DNA from 2 places in the Achromobacter seleniivolatilans genome. Region 1 is predicted to be linked to the other one. Evidence: predicted binding sites of a transcription regulator. Region 1 holds the regulator's gene; the other holds the start of a gene.
The links. The regulator NrdR, encoded in region 1, represses ribonucleotide reductase genes. The targets are predictions, from matches to a motif close to CACNANATNTNGTG.
Positions count from the first base shown of each region.

Region 1 (7,395 bases):
CTGATGATCTCTCGGCCGCGCGTGTCCGATGTCGTGAACAAGAAAACCGCCAAGTTCACCATGGACGCTTTGGTGGAGATGCTTGGGCGTGCCGGCAAAGCGATTCAGCTCAACGTGACAACGGCTACGCCATGATCAAGGGCCGCAAATTGCGGCCTTTTTTTTCGTGGGCTGATTCGTGCCGCAGTTCAGGTCGTTAACCGGCAGACCGCTTCAACCGCAGCAGCGCCAAGCCAAACGCGACAAAAATAGATCCGACCAGGCGATTTAGCCACACCACAATCCGGGGCTGGCGCAGCAGGCCGCGGGCGCGGCGGGCCAGCGCACCGTAGGTCAGCAGGGATACCAGCGACATGGCCATGAAGATGCCGGTCAGGATGAAGAACTGCGGCAGCAAGGGTTCGTGCGCGTTCAGAAATTGTGGAAACAACGCGGTAAAAAACAGGATGGGCTTGGGATTCATGGCGGCCACGAACGTGGCTTCCAGGTACAGACGGCCGGGGCGGCGCTGCATCGTGGCGGTCGCCAAGTCGTCCGGCGGCGCAATATGGGCGCGCCCGAGCAGGTGGCGCAGGCCTACATAGATCAGATAGGCGGCGCCTGCCACTTTCAAGATTGTGAATAACATGGCCGACGATTGCAGCACCACGCCCAGGCCCAACATGGCCGCCGCTGACAGCAGGAACAGACCGGTGACATTTCCCAGTGTGGACGGCACCACCGCGCGCACGCCACCCGCCGCGCCATTGCGAATCGCCAGCATGGTGGCGGGACCGGGACTGATGACGCTTGCTGCGGCTACTAGCGAGTAGGTTATGAGAGTGGCGGTTTGCATGAAAGTTTCTCAAGTCGGATTGAGAGGGGTTTCCGGGCGCGCGGCGATAGCGTGGTTTTCGTGCCCATCGGCGTTATTTTGCCCAGGTTCAGCGCATTTTGGCGGCAATTCATTCCGTGTGACGCGGTAAACTATCCAGCATTCTCCGGGTTTACCCACCCGACGCAGTTTTCCCCTCTCTTACCGCCTCAGGAAACCCCCGTCATGTTTGACCGCAACCTCACCCTGTCCAAGGCTGACCCGGACGTTTGGGCCGCCATCCAGAAGGAAGACGTTCGCCAAGAGCAGCACATTGAGCTGATCGCTTCGGAGAACTACGCCAGCCCGGCCGTCATGGAAGCCCAAGGCACGCAGCTTACGAACAAGTACGCCGAAGGCTATCCGGGCAAGCGCTACTACGGCGGTTGCGAATACGTGGACGTGGTTGAACAACTGGCCATCGACCGCCTGAAGGAAATCTTCGGCGCCGAAGCTGCCAACGTGCAGCCGAACTCCGGTTCGCAGGCCAACCAAGGCGTGTACATGGCTGTGCTCAAGCCGGGCGACACCGTGCTGGGCATGAGCCTGGCTGAAGGCGGCCACCTGACGCACGGCGCGTCGGTCAACGCTTCGGGCAAGCTGTACAACTTCATCTCGTACGGTCTGGACGCCGATGAAGTCCTGAACTACGACCAAGTCGAACAACTGGCCAAAGAACACAAGCCCAAGCTGATCGTGGCTGGCGCTTCGGCTTACGCCCTGCATATCGACTTCGAACGCATGGCCCGCATTGCCCGTGAAAACGGCGCGCTGTTCATGGTCGACATCGCTCACTACGCCGGTCTGGTCGCCGGCGGCGCCTACCCCAACCCGGTTCCGCACGCTGACTTCGTCACCTCGACGACGCACAAGTCGCTGCGCGGTCCGCGCGGCGGCGTCATCATGATGAAGGCCGAGCACGAGAAGATCATCAACTCGGCAATCTTCCCCGGCATCCAAGGCGGTCCGCTGATGCACGTCATCGCTGGCAAGGCCGTGGCGTTCAAGGAAGCGCTGGAACCCAGCTTCAAGGACTACGCGCAGCAAGTGGTCAAGAACGCCAAGGTGCTGGCTGACACGCTGGTCAAGCGCGGCCTGCGCATTGTGTCTGGCCGTACTGAAAGCCACGTCATGCTGGTGGACCTGCGTTCCAAGGGCATCACGGGCAAGGAAGCGGAAGCCGTTCTGGGCCAGGCCCACATCACGGTCAACAAGAACGCGATCCCGAATGATCCGGAAAAGCCCTTCGTGACCAGCGGCATCCGTCTGGGCACGCCGGCAATGACGACCCGTGGTTTCACGGAAGCCGACGCCGAACTGACCGCCAACCTGATCGCCGACGTGCTGGACAATCCGCGTGATGAAGCCAACATTGCCGCCGTACGCGCTCGCGTCAACGAATTGACTTCGCGTCTGCCGGTTTACGGCACGAAGTAAGCAGGCTTGCTCGGCGGAGCGTAGCTACGCCGAAAAGTACTGATCCAAAGGGACGGCCCCGTCAGGCGCCGTCCCTTTGCTTTACGACCAGCGGGCGCTATGCTCGAGCGGACTCGCCCATAATAAAAGGGACGAATTAGTCATATTGGCGCTATCCAAGGGTCGGATCGTTACAATATGCTTAATTATTGCTATTCACGTCTTTAGGGAACACACATGCGGTGTCCATTTTGCGGCAATGCCGACACGCAGGTCGTTGATAGCCGCGTCTCGGAAGAAGGGGACGCCATTCGCCGTCGCCGCCGCTGCCAGTCCTGTGACAAGCGGTTCACGACCTACGAACGGGTAGAACTCGCCCTGCCTTCGGTCGTGAAGCGCAATGGCAGCCGCAGCGAATATGATCCAACCAAATTGCGCGCCAGCCTGAGTCTGGCGCTGCGCAAGCGTCCCGTCAGCACAGAAGACGTGGATGCCGCCGTGGCACGCATTGAAGAACAACTGTTGGCCACAGGCCTGCGTGAGGTGCCGACAGAGCACATTGGCGAGCTCGTCATGAACGAACTGCGCAAGCTGGACAAGGTGGCGTATGTGCGGTTTGCCTCGGTCTATAAAAGCTTTGAGGACATCGGCGAATTCGTCGAGGCCATCCGCGAAATGCAAGGCCCGTTGCTGCCTGGCAAGCTGCGCAAGGAATAAGCGGCATCGGCCAAGCTGGACCATAACGGCGCTTCGGCGCCGTTATGGCATGGGCGCCGCCCGTGCCAGGCTTGGTGTCAGCGGTTGGAATTTGCGCCATACGCGGCGCATGTGCTGGGCCGAGCTGAACCCTGTTTTTTCCGCCACCCGTTCCAGGTCCAGCCGGGTTTCACGCAGCAGGTCACGAGCCAGCGCAACACGTATCTGATAGAGATAGTCCATGGGCGTGCAGCCCGCGTGTTCATGGAACAGCCGCGTCAGGTGACGCGCGCTGGTGTGTGCGTGGTCCGCCAACGATTGCGCGGACCAGGGCGCGGCGGGGTTGCGCACGACGGCGTCCTGCACCCGATGTACGCCGGGGTGCATGTGGCTGCGATGTTCCAGCCACGGTGACAAGGTGGAATCCGTTCCGGCCCGGCGTTGGTAGACCACCATGTCGCGGGCCACTTCGCCCGCCACTCGCGGCCCGCAATGGCGAGACACCATGTGCAACGCCAGATCAATACCCGCCGTGATGCCAGCGCTGCTGACCAGGTTGCCATCTTCCACAAAAATGCGGTTGTCCTGTACGCGGGCGCTGGGGTCAAGGCCCGCAAGTTGATCCAGACAAGAGTGGTGCGTGGTGCATTCGCGCTGACGGGTCAGCCCGGCAGCGGCGGCAAACAAGGCGCCCGCGCAGACCGTCATCAGCGTGAAGCCGTCTGCGGGGTGGCGGACAGCCAGCCAGTCAATAATGGCGTGCGCATCCGGATCTTGCAGCTCGGTGTGCTTGCCCACTACCCCTGAAATGATGACCAGGGCATGGGCCGGCAGCGCGGCGGGCAGGGGCTGGATATGCGCCAGATGCAGTCCGGCAATGCCGCTTTCCACGTCGGAGGACGGGCCGCAGAAGTGCTGTTCGAACGTGCCGGGGCACAGCTTGTTGGCGACCCGGAAGGCCTCGGCAGGACCGGCAAGGTCCAGCAGCACGATGCCTCGCGGCAGCACGAAGTAAACGGGAATCATGCTGCCGCCGGGGTGGGTCAGGCGGTCAGCGCGTCAGCGGCGCGGACAATACGGGCGAAGCGGCCTTGCAGCACCAGCTCGGTATGGTCGCGAATTTCGGCGGGTGAGTAATGCTTGCCGGACGGGCTTTGCATGGCGAACGTCAGGGTGGCGTCGGTCGGAAACACGACTTTAAACCCCGCATCGCTGGCATGGCGCGACGTGGTTTCGCAGCATTGCTCGGTGCGGATGCCGCTGACGATAATGCCTTCAATGCCGTTGTCCCGAAGCCAGTCATGCAGCGTGGCGCCGTCGGCGCCCTTGGCGTATAGCGACGAATGCACCGTTTTGTGGAACACGGCTGCCGGGGCAATGCGCAGTTCCTTGAGCGTCTTGACGTGGCCGGAGGCCAAAGAAAAAGGGTTGGCGGGATCGTCAGAGGGGCTGGTATGGAACACTTGCAGTACCGGAATGCCCTGCGCGGTGGCCGAATCGATCAGCCCCTGGATCTGCGCGACGAATGCCGGATATTCGGTTTCATCCCAAAACGGACGTTGCCGGAATGAGTCTTGTACGTCGATGACGATCAGTGCTTGTTTCATGTTCCGGGCTCCAGGCCAAGGTTTTCAAAGGGTACGGACATCATTTTCACGCAGACATGAGCCTGGTGCGAGTCCGCCCAGAGACCTTGATCAGTCAAAAACGGACATTTAATAACGATACCCATCGTACCAACATGGCGCCTTGCCCGGTTGCGCCACGCCAGACATACAATTCCTGCCATGACGAAAGCAAGCGAATCCGACGATATCTACTGGATGCAGCGCGCTCTGGCGCTGGCCGAGAGCGTGCTGTACACAACGGCGCCCAACCCTCGGGTCGGGTGCGTCATTGTGCGCGACGGCCGTGTGCTGGGCGAGGGGGCGACGCAGCCTCCGGGCGGCCCCCATGCCGAAGTTTGCGCCTTGCGCGATGCAGAGGGCCGTCAGGAATCGGTTGAGGGCGCGACGCTCTATGTCACGCTGGAACCGTGCAGCCATTTCGGCCGCACGCCGCCTTGCGTGGACGCTGTGCTGGCCGCCCGGCCGGCGCGAGTGGTCGTGGCGATTGGCGACCCCAATCCGCTGGTCAATGGGCAGGGGCTGGCGCGCCTGCGTGCCGCCGGCATCGAGGTTACGACGGGCGTATGCGCCCCAGAGGCGCTGGCCCTCAACGCCGGCTTCATTTCGCGTATGAGCCGGGGCTTGCCTTGGGTATGGATGAAGATGGCGGCATCCCTGGACGGCCGCAGCGCGCTGCATAACGGCCTGTCGCAGTGGATTACCGGCCCGGAGGCTCGCGCGGACGGGCATCGCTGGCGTGCCCGCAGCTGCGTTGTGCTGACGGGTATGGGCACGATATTGAAAGACGATCCTCAACTGAATGTGCGCAGTGTGGAGACACCGCGTCAGCCGCGTAAGGCGGTGGTGGACGGCCGTTTCGAAATACCCGAAGACGCCCGTCTGTTCGACGGCGCTGAGGTCATTGTCTTCACCGCCCGCGAGGACGCGGCCAAGAGCGAACGGCTGGCGCAGCAAAACGCGCGGGCCGTCTATCTGCCGGGCAACGCGCCGGATCGGGTGGATCTGCCCGCGATGATGCGCTGGTTCGCGCAGGAACAGTTCAACGAAGTCCATGTCGAGGCCGGCGCGGGTTTGAGCGGCGCGCTGGTGTCCGCGGGATGCGTAGACGAGTTGCTGCTGTATCTGGCGCCCGTGTTGCTGGGGGACGCCGCTGGCATGGTGCGGCTACCGATGCTGACTCATCTGGACGGCGCCCAACGCTACGAATTCATCGACACCAGCGCGGTGGGACAAGACCTGCGGCTGCGCGCCAGAGTGGCCGAAAACTGGCGGCAGTTGATGCAGCGCGTGGCGTTGCCCGCGCTTTCCTAAGCCTGCCCGTCAGACTTGAGGCGGCGGGACGCGCTGACGTTGTTACGCCACGCGAACACGCAAGCAGCGCTCGCCGCCAGAATCAGCAGCCCCGCAGACCACAACAACCCGCTATGGTCGCGCCGCAGGCGTTCCCAGGCTTTCCAGGCCTGCGTGTAATGGAACCACGCCGCCGCTTGAAAGTCGGGTTCCGGGCATTCACGCCCGAATCCCCCTGCAAAGGGCACTTGCGCACCCAGTTCTATATATTGCAGATACACCTTGGATGCGCGCTCCGGCGAGTCGTCGATGATGTACCGGGCGCCATGGCACAGTACGGCGGCGAAGGCCTGCGACCGGTTAGGCAGCATTTCGGATGCTTTCAGCGCGTGATCGGTTGCGATCTGGCGATAGTGAAAGCGCGAGTAGGGCTTGGCTTCACTGGCGGCAAAGCGCAGGCGCTCATCTGTCGTCACCAACGGGCCGGGCAGCGCGGCTTCAGCGCGCTTTGCCGGCGTGTCCAGGAGCGGCTGCGAGCCATTGCCATCATCGCTTTGCCGCCAAGGTTCCGGGCTGCGCCCCGCACCGTAGGTGTAGTTGCCGTCGTAGACCGCGAAATCGGGAGATTGTTCGTAGCCCATGATCTCCAAGCCATTGCGCCGCGCCAGCCGTCCGGCCTCGAACCACGCTTGTGCCCGTGCTGTTCTGCCCCAAGCGTTGTCCGCCTTTTTCAAGGTGGCGGTGTACTGCGCGGCATGTTGGCGGCTGGTGGATGGCACAACCCGCCACTTTTCACCGTCAGACGTCAGCGTGGCAAAACGTGCATCGGCGTCGGCGGGAAAGTAAGGCAAGGCCAAATCCATGCGGCCTTCGCGCATCAGCCGCCGTGCCAGCAATTCCCGTAGCCGGTCGGCGACCGGGATGGGGTTTTTCACCTGCCACGCATAAAAATGCTCGTAGTCGAAGTGCAGGAAACCGGCGGGAACCGGCGGCATGGCCGAAGCGGGCGCCTGCTGGTCCACATAGGTTTTGAGTTCATCGGCAGTCAGCACCCGTTCGGCCACGTACGCGGCATCGTTCCAATAGGGAGCCAGTTGCCAGCCATCGTCCAGCAGGGAGTTGGCGTCACTCTGGCTTGCGGCATGCAGGAGTTGATCCAGAGCTTCCACGTACTGGCCGCGCGATAGAGCCAGCACGCCTTGCTCGGCCTTGAGCCGCACCATGCCCGATGCCTCAATGCTATCGTCGTTACGCGGAAATGCGGCCGCCGCTCGGGCATAGGCTTGCGCAGCTTGCTGCATATCGCCTTGGCGGATTGCCAGCTTGGCGCGAATCCACCATGCCAGAGCCGTGTCGAGTCTGCTCGCCAACGCTTGCGCCAGGTCGTAGCGGCCAACGCGGTAAGCCAAAGCCGCGACGCGGTCAGCGTCTTGAATGCGGCGCACATCCTGGGTGTCCAGTGCCTTGACCAACGCCTGCAAGACAGGATTTGGGGTGACGTTCGGAGTGCCT
Region 1 is NZ_CP132976.1:4,140,732-4,148,126, reverse strand. It holds gene RAS12_RS18720 (helix-turn-helix domain-containing protein) at 1-135, shown strand, start outside; gene RAS12_RS18715 (LysE family translocator) at 197-835, opposite strand; gene glyA (serine hydroxymethyltransferase) at 1,040-2,290, shown strand; gene nrdR (transcriptional regulator NrdR) at 2,507-2,986, shown strand; gene RAS12_RS18700 (GlxA family transcriptional regulator) at 3,029-3,991, opposite strand; gene RAS12_RS18695 (cysteine hydrolase family protein) at 4,009-4,572, opposite strand; gene ribD (bifunctional diaminohydroxyphosphoribosylaminopyrimidine deaminase/5-amino-6-(5-phosphoribosylamino)uracil reductase RibD) at 4,753-5,904, shown strand; gene RAS12_RS18685 (hypothetical protein) at 5,901-7,395, opposite strand, start outside.

Region 2 (7,395 bases), 2.1 Mb from region 1:
GCGGCGTCCCGTGATGTCGTCGTAGCCTTGCGCATCTGCTTTGATATCCAGTCCGACCCAATCCAGGTGGCGTAATACATCGGCCAGCCTTAGCGGATAAATGCCAGCCGTGTGCAGTCCCACGCGATACCCCATGCGGCGCACGTCACGAATCAAGGACGGCAGACGGGGCTCACTCAAGGGTTCGCCGCCTGAAAAAACCACGGCATCCAGCAGACCCTGGCGGGTTTCCAGAAAGGCGCGGGTCTCGCGCCAGTCATAACGGGCGGCGCGGGTTTGCAGTTCTGTGTTGTGGCAGTAATGGCAGCGCCACGGGCAGCCAGAGATAAAGACCACAGCGGCCAGTTGCCCCGGCCAGTCTACGGTCGAAAAAGGCACCAGTCCGCCAATCGCGGGCGAGTGCCGCGGCAGCGGCTGGGCCACGGGCTGCGGCGGCGCGGCATAGGCTGGCCTTACGGCCAGCCTGCGTGCAGCCGATTCAGCGTTGTTCGACGAAGAAGCGGCGTTCATTGAATTCGCCTTGTTTGCCGGTGTTAAAGGAAGAGACAGGGCGGTGATAGCCCATCACGCGGGTCCAGATTTCGCAGCGAACGCGCTGACTGTCGTCCAGCTGGATGGCAGGGGCGGCGGTGGCGGCGGGGGCGATCAAGGTTTGCATGGTGACTCCTTGGGGTATGTGCCGGGCAAGCCCGGCGGGGTATTGCGTGCTAGACAGGCGCGCAGCACGCGGATTGCTTGGCCATCAGTTCGGCGTCGCATTTGGGGCAGAACTCGTGGTGTCCGGCCAGATAGCCGTGATTCGGGCAGATCGAGAACGTGGGCGTGACCGTGATGTAGGGCAGCCGGAAATTGGACAGCGCGCGGCGTACCAGCTGTTTGCAGGCGTCGGCGGACGACACCGCCTCGTTCATGTACAGGTGCAGCACCGTGCCGCCCGTGTATTTGCTTTGCAGCGTTTCCTGTAATTGCAGCGCGTAGAACGGATCGTCGGTATGGCCGACAGGCAACTGGCTGGAGTTCGTGTAGTACGGTTGCGCTTCGGTGCCTGCTTGCAGAATGTCGGGGTAGCGTTTCTTGTCTTCGCGGGCAAAGCGGTAGGTCGTGCCTTCGGCGGGAGTGGCTTCCAGGTTGTAGAGGTGGCCAGTCTGTTCCTGGAACTCAGTCATGCGCTCGCGGACGCGGTCCAGCAAACGCACGGCGAGCGCGTGGCCAGCGCCGGTCGTGACATCGTCTTCGTCGTTCGTGAAGTTGCGGATCATCTCGTTGATGCCGTTCACGCCCAGCGTGCTGAAGTGATTGCGCAAGGTGCCCAGATAGCGGCGGGTATAGGGATAGAGGCCCTGGTCGATGTAGCGCTGCACAACCTTGCGCTTGGTCTCGAGCACGTCGCGGCCCAGGCCCAGCAGGTAGTCCAGACGTTCCATCAGTTGCGCCTCGTTGCCGCGGCAGGTATGGCCCAGCCGCGCGCAGTTGACGGTCACGACACCCACCGACCCGGTCTGCTCGGCAGAACCGAACAATCCGTTGCCGCGTTTCAGGAGCTCACGCAGGTCCAGTTGCAGGCGGCAGCACATGGAGCGGACCATGTGCGGTTCCAGATCCGAATTCAGGAAGTTCTGGAAGTAGGGCAGCCCGTAACGCGCCGTCATTTCGAACAAGCGGTCGGTGTTGGGATGGTCCCAGTCAAAGTCGGGCGTGATGTTGTAGGTGGGAATGGGGAATGTGAATACCCGCCCTTTGGCGTCGCCCGCCATCATGACTTCGATGTAGGCGCGGTTGATCATGTCCATTTCGACCTGCAAATCACCGTAGGCAAACGGCATTTCTTCGCCGCCCACATACGGAATCTGTTCTTTCAGATCTGCCGGGCAGGTCCAGTCGAAGGTCAGATTGGTGAATGGCGTTTGTGTGCCCCAGCGGCTGGGCACGTTCAGGTTGAAGATCAGTTCCTGAATGGACTGCTTTACCTCGGCGTAGGTCATCGCGTCGCGGCGGATGAAGGGCGCCATATAGGTGTCAAAGGAGCTGAATGCCTGCGCGCCTGCCCATTCGTTTTGCAGGGTGCCCAGGAAATTCACGATCTGACCAATTGCGGCGGACATGTGCTTGGGCGGGGTGGACTCCACTTTGCCGGGAATGCCGTTGAACCCTTCGGTCAGCAGTTGGCGCAAGGACCAGCCAGCGCAGTAGCCGCTAAGCATGTCCAGGTCATGAATATGGATGTCGCCTTCGCGGTGGGCGCGGCCGGCCTCGGGGGTGAAAACATTGGACAGCCAATAGTTGGCAGTGACCTTGCCCGCCACGTTCAGGATCAGACCGCCCAGGCTGTAGCCTTGGTTGGCGTTGGCATTGACGCGCCAGTCGCGCTGTTCAAGGTATTCCTCCATGGCGCTTTCCACGTCCACCAGAGTGTGGCGCATGGAACGCAGGCGGGCATGCTGTTCGCGGTAGACGATGTAAGCGCGCGCGGTGCGCCAGTGGCCCGCGCGGACAAGCGCGTCTTCGACACGATTCTGGATGGTTTCCACGCCAGGGCAGGGTTGGTCTGCCAACGCGGCGATGACACTGTCCGTCAGCGCTTGCGCGCCCGCCAGATCCAATTCCCCGGTGCTGTTGCCCGCGGCCGCCATGGCGTGCGCGATCTTGTCGCGATCAAAGGCCACGACGCGGCCATCGCGCTTGAGGATGTGTTGGATAGGCATTGTTGGCACCATATGTAGTAGGGTGTAAAGACTCTACCACTACATATGGTGCTGCTGACGCGCTGCGTCGACGCGATGTCAGCTTGGTTTGATGCGGGTCAAACGCCGAGGAACGGTGCGAAAAAACCGCAAAACCCCGGCCGGGTCAGAATCCGATGCCCACGCCAGCCAGGGAAATCGCTACCGCCAAGGCGGCGGTGCCGGCGGCTGGGCGGGGGGCCCAAGAGAGCATCCCGACCCACAGCAACGCGCCAGCGGACAGCCAGCCCAGCCACGCCACTACGCCCACGGTGTTGCCCCACAGGCCCACGCAAGGCAGCAGAGCCAACGCCAGCAGCAACGTCCCTGCGCCGCGCAGTACGCGGGTATGGCCGGTAGACGGATCTTGCCCCCACACCTGATCGTAGTGGCGCGGCATGGCCAGGCTCAGGCAAGCCATGCCGGAATAGGTCAGCAGCAATGCCATCACAATGGCGAATACGTCGTTCATGTTCATGCCGCTGCCTCTTGGTTCGCGCGGGGTTTGCGCTGGGCGGGCGCGGACTGAGGCTTCTTCCACATACGGATGGCCGCCCAGGCGGATAGTACGCCAAAGGCAATGGCGGTCAGTTCGACCCCTGCGCTTTCCCAGTCACCGCGTCCGATCTGCGCGTAGGGATGGTCTCCAAGCGTCACGAACGACACCACGGGAAGCAGCAGGCACAACGCAGCCAGCAGCCCCAGCTGCGTGATCCAGGCGGTGCGCGGGCGGCACAACCAGGCGTGCGCCAGCATCAACGCCCACAGGCCGAAGAAGCAGCGCAGTTCCCAAAGCGGGCGGTTTTCCAATGCCACCGGCAATAGGCGGTTGGCCCAGAAGAAGCCGATGCACGCCACGGCCAGCCCGGCCAGCGCGGCAACGTTCAGGCCTTCGAACAGACGGTACATGCGAGCCGTGGCCGCACCGAATTCGTTCCCCATTTTTACCCGCCGCTTCACCATGAACAGCACGGCGCCCGTGCCCATCATGGCCGCGCCGGCCAGGCCGCAAATAAAGTACAGCCACTTGAGGCCCAATCCGCCGAACTGCCCCATGTGCAGGTCAGACATCACCTGACGCACCAGCGACGGCGTGCCGCCGTTCACATCACCCGGAAGCCGCACGCGAAGCACTTCGCCAGTGGCGGCCGAGAACTCGGCCATGCCGGTGGTGGCGCTGATGCTGCGGAAGGTGTCGTTTTCTTCGTTCCAGCCGTATACGCCGATGCGCATGGAACCGTCTTCGGGGTTATTGATGACGATGGCGCGCGCGGTCTGGCCGATCAGCTTTTCCGCCTGCGCCACAAGGGGTTCAAGCTTGGGCACGGCCAGGGTGCCGCCCGTGCGTGCGGGCCTGTCTTCGCCCGACATCTCGGCCAGATACTGGCGGGCGGCGGCCATGCCGGTGCCGTAGTGCGCGGCAACCGGTGCGGGCATCAGTTCCGCGCTGGAGATCATGATGCCGGTGTAGGCAATCATGAACTGGAAGGGCAGGGTCAGCACCGCCACGGCGTTGTGCGCATCCAACCAGGACCGCTGGCCCTTTTTGGCGCGAAACGTGAAGAAGTCTTTGAAGATGCGCTTGTGCGTGACCACCCCGGAGATCAGCGCGACCAGCATTGCCATGGTGGCGAACGCCACGATCCACAAGCCGTAGCGGCTTTCATGCAGCATGTAGTGGAAGTTGACGAAGTGCGTGCCGCCCATCGTGGCGCGGCCTTCTTCATCGTGATGGTCATCCAGCTCTGCGCCGGTTGCCGGGTCCAGCTCGGCGTCGGCATACATCCCGTTCTTGTCGAACCAATACACGGACAGGCCGTTGTCGTGCCCGCGGTTGATGGGCCAGATTTCCCACATGCCCGCCCCGGAATGGTTGCGCGTCATGTAGTCCACGGCCAGATCAAAACGGCGGGCGCGGTCCACGGGCGCGCTTTCCTGCTGCGCGGCCTGGGCTTCGGCGGCGTGGTGCTCGGGCGTCATCCAATGCGTGATGGGCTCGGCAAAGATGGCCAAGGAGCCTGTGAGGAACACCGTGTACAGCAGCCAGGAAAACCACAGGCCGACCCAGGTGTGCAACCAGGCCATCGATAGGCGGAAACCGGATTTCAGAACGAGCCTCTTGTTGTTAATGCCGCCGCGAGCCGGACGGTTGAGTTTGTATTGAGAATGGTTCCAATTCTAAGCGAATTGGGGCCGGAGTTGCCATGGTAAGTATTGTTGTAGTTTCTGCGCTTTCCTGAAAGCGAAGCGGCATTTAGGCGGCGCGCACGTCTACAGCCGGGCGGAAATCACTGGGCATGGGGATTGCTGGATACGCGATTCGATCCCGCAAGGCTGTCCGCACCAGGGCGGTCCCGTCGTCGAGGTCACCGAACTAGGAGCACCCTGATGAAACGCAAATCCGGTAATGACGCACAAATCACAGAACTGCTGTACCAGGCACTGGAAACCGAGATCGGCGGTTTGTCCGTCTACGAGACTGCGGTGTCTTGTGCCGTCAATGAGGACCTGAAGAAGGAGTGGCGCGAGTATCTGGAAGAAACCCGCACGCACCAGCGCGTGCTGCTGACGGTGTTTGAACAACTGGGGCTGGACCCCGAGGCCAAGTCGCCGGGCCGCGATGTGGTGCGGCATCTGGGTGAGTCGCTGGTCAAGGCCATGAAGATGGCGGTCAGCGCAGGCGACGCGAATGCCGCGCAATTGGTGGCTACCGAGTGCGTGGTGCTGGCTGAGACGAAAGATCATGCCAACTGGTCGCTGATCGGCTTCATTGCCGAGCATCACACCGGCCGCGAGGCCAAGATCCTGAAGCAAGCCCATGAGGCGGTTGCGACCGACGAGGAGCATCACCTGTATCACACGCAAGGCTGGTCGCGGGAGCTCTGGATTGAGTCCCTGGGATTCCCCGCCGTGTTGCCGCCGCCCGAAGAGGTCAAGAAGGTGGAGTCCGCTATCGGCGCATCGCGAGCCGAGCAGGCGCGCGACAAGATGCTCAACAGCTAGGAGACCCGACATGGCAAGTAAGAAACCAGCAGGCAAACCGGGCCCCGGCGCCGCGCTAGATACCGCCTACATGAATACCGACAGCGGCCCGGCCTCCGGGCCTTCCGGCAAACCCAGCCATCCCGCGTTGAAGCGGGCTGCCGCTGTGGGTGCGACCGTGGGTGCCATTGCGCACAATGCGGGCAAGCCCGAAGAGTATGGCGACAAGGCCGCGCGCTGTCCTTACACGGGGGCTCATGTGCCCTTGGCCGATCCGTCAGTGGGCGCAAGTTCCTTGTCGGAAAGCGAGGTCTCAGATAAGACGGTGGATGCGGCCCAGCCCGGCGCCAATGAGGCCGACGGGCGGCTGTCGCGCGTGCGCTCTGACGCCACGGGGCAGATGCTGACAACGAATCAAGGTGTGCCCGTCAGCGATAACCAGCATTCACTCAAAGCGGGCCTGCGCGGGCCCGCCTTGCTGAAGGACTTTATTCTGCGCGAGAAGATCACGCATTTTGATCATGAGCGCATCCCCGAACGCATCGTGCATGCCAGGGGCTCTGCTGCCCACGGCTATTTCGAATGCTACAAACCGCTGACCGACCTGACGGCAGCGTCCTTGTTTGCGGAAAAAGGCAAACGCACGCCGGTATTCGTGCGGTTTTCAACGGTGGCGGGCGAACGCGGATCGAAGGACACCGCGCGCGATGTGCGCGGTTTTGCCGTGAAGTTCTACACGGACGAAGGCAACTGGGATTTGGTGGGCAACAACATTCCCGTTTTCTTCATCCAGGATGCGATGAAGTTTCCGGACCTGGTGCACGCGGTCAAAGCAGAGCCGCACCATGGCATGCCGCAAGCGGCGTCCGCGCACGATACCTTCTGGGACTTTGTGTCGCTGATGCCGGAATCCACGCACATGCTGATGTGGGTCATGTCGGATCGCGGCATTCCTCGCAGCTACCGGATGATGCAGGGCTTTGGCGTGCATACGTTCCGCTTCGTGAACGCCCAGGGTGAATCCCGGCTGGTGAAATTTCATTGGAACCCCGTACTGGGCACCCATTCGCAGGTTTGGGACGAAGCCGTCAAGGTGTCGGGCGCTGATCCCGACTTTCACCGGCGGGATTTGTGGGAAGCCATTGACGGCGGCAACGGGCCGCAATGGGAGCTGGGCGTGCAGGTGTTCACGGAAGAAGATGCGGAACGCTTTAGTTTCGATGTGCTGGACGCCACGAAGCTCGTGCCCGAAGAGCTGGTGCCCGTTGTGCCGATCGGCCGCATGGTGCTGGATCGCAATCCCGACAATTTCTTTGCCGAGACTGAGCAGGTCGCCTTCTGTACCGCGCACATTGTTCCCGGGCTGGATTTCACCAATGATCCCTTGTTGGCCGGCCGTATCCATTCTTATGTGGATACCCAGATTTCACGCCTGGGCGGCCCGAATTTTCACGAGATCCCGATCAACGCGCCGCTCGCGCCGGTGCACAACAATCAGCGCGATGGCATGCACCGGCAAGCAATCCATCGCGGACGCGTGGCCTACGAGCCGAACTCGTTGGCGGGCGGCTGTCCATTTCAGGCCGGCATGGCAGGTTTTGTGTCGTTTCCCGAACCGGATACGGGCGACGAGCTGCGCGGGCATCCCGAGAAGTTCGCAGAGCACTACAACCAGGCCACGCTTTTCTTCAAC
Region 2 is NZ_CP132976.1:2,000,915-2,008,309, reverse strand. It holds gene RAS12_RS08830 (anaerobic ribonucleoside-triphosphate reductase activating protein) at 1-510, opposite strand, end outside; gene nrdD (anaerobic ribonucleoside-triphosphate reductase) at 479-658, opposite strand; gene RAS12_RS08820 (ribonucleoside triphosphate reductase) at 708-2,702, opposite strand; gene RAS12_RS08815 (DUF3325 domain-containing protein) at 2,848-3,198, opposite strand; gene RAS12_RS08810 (PepSY-associated TM helix domain-containing protein) at 3,195-4,805, opposite strand; gene RAS12_RS08805 (hypothetical protein) at 5,109-5,723, shown strand; gene RAS12_RS08800 (catalase) at 5,734-7,395, shown strand, end outside.
Region 2: a site for NrdR is predicted at 2,740-2,753, ahead of RAS12_RS08820 (ribonucleoside triphosphate reductase). Genes of this name have one in related genera too.